3 regions of the Rhodopseudomonas palustris HaA2 genome follow, and region 2 is predicted to be linked to each of the others. Evidence: predicted binding sites of a transcription regulator. Region 2 holds the regulator's gene; each other region holds the start of a gene.
What was found. Region 2 encodes LexA, which represses DNA repair genes until DNA is damaged. Its sites were predicted from a motif close to TGTTCNNNNTGTGTTCNG; they were not measured.
Positions count from the first base shown of each region.

Region 1: the regulator LexA is predicted to act here: its motif matches at 1,167-1,184, upstream of RPB_RS05460 (PA0069 family radical SAM protein).
Region 3: the regulator LexA is predicted to act here: its motif matches at 984-1,001, upstream of uvrA (excinuclease ABC subunit UvrA).

Region 1 covers NC_007778.1:1,238,191-1,240,454, reverse strand. Annotated here, with positions in the region: gene RPB_RS05460 (PA0069 family radical SAM protein) at 1-1,145, opposite strand, end outside; gene RPB_RS05455 (glycosyl transferase) at 1,319-1,882, shown strand; gene RPB_RS05450 (bifunctional helix-turn-helix transcriptional regulator/GNAT family N-acetyltransferase) at 2,052-2,264, shown strand, end outside.
Region 2 covers NC_007778.1:3,198,666-3,200,929, forward strand. Annotated here, with positions in the region: gene RPB_RS14145 (molybdopterin molybdotransferase MoeA) at 1-804, shown strand, start outside; gene lexA (transcriptional repressor LexA) at 979-1,683, shown strand; gene RPB_RS14155 (ComEC/Rec2 family competence protein) at 1,725-2,264, opposite strand, start outside.
Region 3 covers NC_007778.1:3,098,467-3,100,730, forward strand. Annotated here, with positions in the region: gene RPB_RS13680 (outer membrane protein) at 40-771, shown strand; gene uvrA (excinuclease ABC subunit UvrA) at 1,082-2,264, shown strand, end outside.

The DNA of each region.
Region 1 (2,264 bases), 2.0 Mb from region 2:
TGCTGCCCCGCCCGCTCCGGCTTTTCGAAATGATCCGTCGTCAATTTCGAGCGGCGCTTGTTGAGGCCGAGCCGCGCGCAGGCGGTCTCGAAGCGGCGACCGATCATCCAGGCGATCGGGCCGGTGCCTTTCATCCGCGTGCCCCATTGCGAATCGTAGTCGCGGCCGCCGCGCATGTCGCGGATCAGGGTGAAGACGTGGCGGTAGCGATCCGGATAGTTCGCCATCAGCCATTCGCGGAACAGGTCGCGCACTTCCAGCGGCAGCCGCAGCATCACGTAGCTGGCCTCCTTGACGCCGGCATGGGCGGCGGCGTCGAGGATGCGCTCGATCTCCACATCGTTGAGCGCCGGGATCACCGGCGCCACCATCACGGTGGTCGGAATCCCGGCCTCGGAGAGCCGCTTCAGCGCTTCCAGCCGCTTCTCAGGCGCGGAGGCGCGCGGCTCCATGGTGCGCGCCAGTTTCGGATCCAGCGATGTCACCGACAGCGCGACCTTGGCGAGCTGGCGCTTCGCCATCCGCGCCAGAATGTCGATGTCACGCGTGACCAGCGCCGATTTGGTGACGATGCCGACCGGATGGCCGGTCTTCTCCAGCACTTCGAGAACGCCCCGCATGATCTTGTGCTCGCGCTCGATCGGCTGATACGGGTCGGTATTGGTACCGATCGCGATCATCCGCGGCTGATAGTCGGCAGCGGCGAGTTCTTTCTCCAGCAGCGCCGGCGCATCCGGCTTGGCGAACAGCCGCGATTCGAAATCCAGCCCCGGCGACAGGCCGAGATAGGCATGGGTCGGCCGCGCGAAGCAATAGACGCAGCCGTGCTCGCAGCCGCGATACGGATTGATCGAACGATCGAAGCCGATATCCGGCGACTCGTTGCGGGTGATGACTTTCCGCGCGGTGTCGAGCGCGACCGTGGTCTTGAACGGCGGCAGCTCGTCGAGGCTCTGCCAGCCATCATCGAACGCGACCCGCGCCTCGGCTTCGTAGCGGCCCGACTCGTTGGATTGCGCGCCGCGGCCGCGCCGCCGCTGCTTGTCGATCGCAATTTCAATCTCAGGAAACGGAGAGATTGCGCCCACCGGCTCGGAGGGCGCCGTGACCGGCGGGCGCTTGAGGGCATTGGATGCTCTGCTCATGGTTCGAAGATAGCGGGTCGCAGGAACAAATCAAGAACATATTTGGCGGATCCACAGCGGGCCGCTGCGGTCGACCGCCGCCTGCGATCTGTGCATCGCAATTCCCGGCTGATTTCGGCGGCACGAGGTGCTAAGCGTGCACCAAATGGTCGTAACCACGTCATTTGGCGGACATGCTGAGCGTCATCATTCCCACCGACGGAGTTGAGCGGACCGCGGTCGCCACCTTGGCGGCGCTGGTGCCTGGCGCTGCCGCCGGCGTCGTCCGCGAGGTGGTGCTGGTCGATCGCAAGAATGACGGGGTGATCGAGCGGGTCGCGGACGTCGCCGGCTGCGGCTTCCTCGCGGTGCAGGGCAGCCGCGCCGCGGCGCTGGCGGCGGGCGCGCGGCAGTCGCGGTCGCCATGGCTGATGTTCCTGCATGCCGGCGCGGTGCTGGACTCCGGCTGGATCGAGGAAACCTCGCAGTTCATCCAGGGCGTGTCGCTGAGCGGCCACCCCCGCGCGGGGATTTTCCGCTATGCGCGATCGCCCTATGCGGAGCCGAGCTGGCGCGAGACGTTCCGCAGCCTGCGCAGACAGATCGCGGGACCGCGGGCCGATCAGGGCCTACTGATCGCCCGCGACCACTACGACCAGCTCGGCGGTCACGATCCGGAGCGCTCCGAGGCTCGGCTGCTGCGGCAGCTCGGCCGCTCGTCGCGCACCCTGCTGCGCAGCCGGATCGTGCTGGTCTGACGGCAGCGCCGCTGCGCTTCCCTCCACGTTTCTATGAACTCTCTCCCCGCCCCGGCGCACCAGCCGAATGGTGTCCGCTCGAGGCAACTCGACGGCCCAAGCCGCTTCGCAAAAATTACTTGCCATCGGCAACTATATATTTGACAATGGCAACCATTGAGGAGTTGCCATGTCCAGCCCCGTCCCGCCCGATCAGGTCGACACCGTCCGCGGCTTCAACCGGTTCTACACCCGCCGGCTCGGCGTGCTCGAGCAGCATCTGCTGAATACGCCTTTCTCGCTCACCGAAGCCCGCGTGCTGTACGAGCTGGCGTATCGCGAGGCCCCGCTCGCCAAGGAAATCGGCGCAGAGCTGGGCATCGACGCCGGCTATCTCAGCCGG
Region 2 (2,264 bases):
ATCGACTTCACCGCCGGCGAAGTGTTGCTGCGCGCGGGCGATCGGCTCAGCGACCGCGACCTCGCACTCGCCGCCGGCATGAACCACCCCATGCTGCCGGTGCATCGCCGGCCGCGCGTCGCCATGCTCGCCACCGGCGACGAGCTGGTGATGCCGGGCGCGGCACTCGGCCCCGGCCAGATCGTCTATTCCAACGGCTATGCGCTGCGGGCCTTGGCGCGCAGCGAGGGCGCCGAGGTGATCGACCTCGGCATCGCCGCCGATACCATCGAGGCCACCCGCGCGGCGATCGCGCGTGCGCGCGACCTCGGGGTCGACCTGCTGGTCACCACTGGCGGCGCCTCGGCCGGGGACCACGATCTGGTCAAGTCGTCGCTGGAAGCCGAGGGCACCGACATTGCGTTCTGGAAGATCGCGATGCGGCCGGGCAAGCCGATGATGCACGGCCGGCTCGGCCCGATGCGGGTGATCGGCCTGCCCGGCAATCCGGTATCCTCCTATGTCTGCGCCTTCCTGTTCATGGTGCCGCTGATCCGGGCGCTTTGCGGGATCCGCGAATCGATGCACCGCCGCCAGCCGGCGCTGCTCGGCGCCGCCCTTACCGCCAACGACCAGCGCGAGGACTATCTGCGCGCCCGTCTGGCGCTGCGCGACGACGGACAATGGCTGGCGACGCCGGTCGACCGCCAGGATTCGTCGCTGCTGGCGCGGCTATCTGCAGCGCAGGCGCTGATCGTTCGCCCGCCGTTCGCGCCGGCGGCCGCGGCTGGCTCGCAATGTCTCATCCTTAAGCTTCCGGAATAGCGATCTGCGCATTTGTTGACCTCAAATTAAGAGGTTGCGGAACACATACTGAACATATAGTGTCCGTTCATGATTTGTTTCGAGTAGTTGCGCCTCGCCCGACTGTCTTCATGGCGCGATGAACGGACGGCACGACGACACGGCGATCGTCGCCAGACGTGGGGAATGATCGAGATGCTGACGCGTAAACAATTCGAGCTTCTGAAATTCATCAACGAGCGGCTGAAAGAAGCCGGCGTTCCCCCCTCGTTCGACGAGATGAAGGATGCGCTCGACCTGCGTTCCAAATCGGGCATTCACCGCCTGATCACGGCGCTGGAAGAGCGTGGCTTCATCCGCCGCCTGCCCAACCGCGCCCGTGCCATCGAGGTGATCAAGCTGCCCGACCTCGGCGGCAATAGCGGCGCTCGCCGCGGTTTCACCCCCAGCGTGATCGAAGGCAATCTCGGCAAGGTGCGGCCGCCGAGCCCGCAGCATGCCGAAGACGACTCCGATCGCAACGTCGCGGTGCCGGTGATGGGCCGGATCGCCGCCGGCACGCCGATCGAGGCGCTGCAGACCCGCAGTCACACCATCAGCGTGCCGCCGGACATGCTCGGTTCCGGCGAGCACTACGCGCTCGAAGTGCGCGGCGATTCGATGATGGATGCCGGCATCCTCGACGGCGACATGGCGCTGATCCAGCGCAACGAGAGCGCCGACACCGGCGACATCGTGGTGGCGCTGATCGACGAGGAGGAAGCGACGCTGAAGCGCTTCCGCCGCCGCGGCGCATCGATCGCGCTGGAGCCTGCCAATTCCGCCTACGAGGTCCGTATCCTGCCGCCCAACCGGGTGCGGATCCAGGGCAAGCTGATCGGTCTGTATCGCAAATACTGAGCCACGCGCCTTACTGAGCCACGCGCCGTCACGCCGCGGGCTCAGTCCTCGTCGTGCTGATCCAACGGCGCCGGCGTGGCATCGACCGGTGCGGGACGTGGACCCGCCCGCTGCGGCGGCGCGACGCCCGGCGGATCCCCGGCGGCAACGGCCGGCGCGGGCAACCACGGCCGGTCGCGCGCTATCGGCCGAACCGCCTCGGTCACGAATTCGCCGTCCCCGGCTGGATGTCGCCGCAGCGCCAGCGCGGCGCTGCCCGCGAGCATCTCCGTGCTGATCAGACGCGCCGCGCAGTCCGGCGGCGGCTGCGCCAGCGCTATGACCAATTTTGCGCGCGCGCAATCATCACCGATGCCATCGGCGCGGAACGACAGCGCCACCAACCCGCCATCAGCCAGCGCCGCGACGCAGCCATCGGCGTCGCACGACACCCCCTCGCGCAGCGAGGCCGCATCGACCGCACGAGGGTCGGCGTCGGCAGCCAGCCACTGCTTGACCCTGAAACTGTCGCCGCCGCTCTGCATCAGCCGCAGCCGGCCATCGGGCCCGCGCAGCGCGACCTGCCGGCCGTCGCCGGCGAT
Region 3 (2,264 bases), 100 kb from region 2:
GCAGACGCAGACCGAGACGGACAATTGGGGGACATTGCGATGAAGAAATTTTTGCTGGGAAGCGTGGCTCTGATTGCGTTGGGTGCGGCGCCGGCGATGGCTGCCGATCTGGCCGCCCGTCCTTACACCAAGGCGCCGCCGCCGATGATCGTCGCGATCTACGACTGGTCGGGCTTCTACATCGGCGCCAACGGCGGCTGGGGCACCAGCCGCAAGAGCTGGGATTTCTACGCGCCCGGCGCCCTCCTGCTGAGCGAAGGTTCGCATGACGCCTCCGGCGCCACCGCCGGTGGCCAGGTCGGCTACAACTGGCAGATGGGCTCCTGGGTGTTCGGCGTCGAAGCGCAAGGCAACTGGGCCGACTTCAAGGGCTCGAACGTCACCTTGCTCGGCGGCCTGTTCGACAATCACAGCAAGGTCGAAGCCTTCGGCCTGTTCACCGGCCGCGTCGGCTACGCCTGGAACAACGCCCTGCTCTACGCCAAGGGCGGTGCCGCGGTCGTCAACGACAAGTACGAATTCGTTCGGCGCGCCGACGGCCTCGTGACCGGAACGGCTTCGGAGACCCGCTGGGGCGCGTCGGTCGGCGCCGGCCTCGAATACGGCTTCACGCCGAACTGGTCGTTCGCCGTCGAGTACAATCATCTGTTCCTCGACAAGAAGGACGTCACCTTCACCAACACCGCTGTCGAGCGCATCAAGCAGGACGCCGACATCGTCACCGCCCGCATCAACTATCGCTGGGGCGGCCCGGTCGTCGCGAAGTACTGAGCTTCGCCACATCGGTTGAGACACGAAAGGCTGGCCGCGCGCCGGCCTTTCTGCTGTTTGGACCCCCAAGCGTCGCCGGCCTGTCGGGTGGGCCCCGGCCGACACGGCGCGCGATCTCCGATCAGCGCGGAACGACGATAGCCGGACGGCGGTGACGATCCAGCCGCCAACAATCGGTTGATGACCGCGCCGCGGCTCTGGAAATTGCTTCCCGTTCTTCCTATGTTCCAGGCTCAGCCCAACAGGCGTCGGCCCGGATGAATCCGGCTGCGCGCCCCAACCTGCGCGACGTCGCGTCTGGACACCCTGCATGGACGAAGTGATCAAGGCGAAGCGCCAGCCGCCGCAACGGCCGTCGGTGGCTTCGAGCCGGACCGCCATCACCATTCGCGGCGCCCGCGAGCACAATCTCAAGAACGTCGACGTCGTCATCCCGCGCGACAAGCTCGCGGTGTTCACCGGCCTGTCCGGCTCCGGCAAATCCTCGCTGGCGTTCGACACCATCTATGCCGAGGGCCAGCGCCGCTACGTCGAATCGCTGTCGGCCTATGCGCGGCAGTTCCTCGAGATGATGCAGAAGCCGGACGTCGATCAGATCGACGGGCTGTCGCCGGCGATCTCGATCGAGCAGAAGACCACCTCGAAGAACCCGCGCTCCACGGTCGGCACCGTCACCGAGATCTACGACTACATGCGCCTGTTGTGGGCCCGCGTCGGCGTGCCCTATTCGCCCGCGACCGGGCTGCCGATCGAGAGCCAGACCGTGTCGCAGATGGTCGACCGGGTGCTGGCGCTGCCGGAGGGCACGCGGCTGTATCTGCTGGCGCCGGTGGTGCGCGGCCGCAAGGGCGAGTACCGCAAGGAACTCGCCGACTGGCTCAAGAAAGGCTTCCAGCGCGTCAAGATCGACGGCGCCTTCCACGAGCTCGCCGAAGCGCCGGTGCTCGACAAGAAATTCCCGCACGACATCGACGTCGTGGTCGACCGCATCGTGGTCCGCCCCGACATCGGCCAGCGCCTCGCCGAGAGTTTTGAAACCGCGCTGAAGCTCGCCGAAGGGCTGGCGGTGATCGAATATGCCGACGCGCCCGCCACGCCGCCGGCGGCAGCCGTCGAGCCCGGTCCGGACGAGCCCGGCGACAAGAAGAAAAAGGCCGACAAGAAGGTCGCCAAGATCCACGACAAGACCGGCGCCGAGCGCATCCTGTTCTCGGAGAAATTCGCCTGCCCGGTGTCCGGCTTCACCATTCCGGAAATCGAGCCGCGCCTGTTCTCGTTCAACAATCCCTACGGCGCCTGCCCGGAATGCGGCGGGCTCGGCATCGAGCAGCATATCGACGCCGATTTGGTCGTGCCCGACAAGGAGCTGACGCTGCGCAAGGGCGCGATTGCGCCGTGGGCGAAATCATCCTCGCCCTACTATCTGCAGACGCTGACCGCGCTGGCGAAGTTCTACAAATTCACGCTCGACACCAAATGGAAGGACCTGCCGA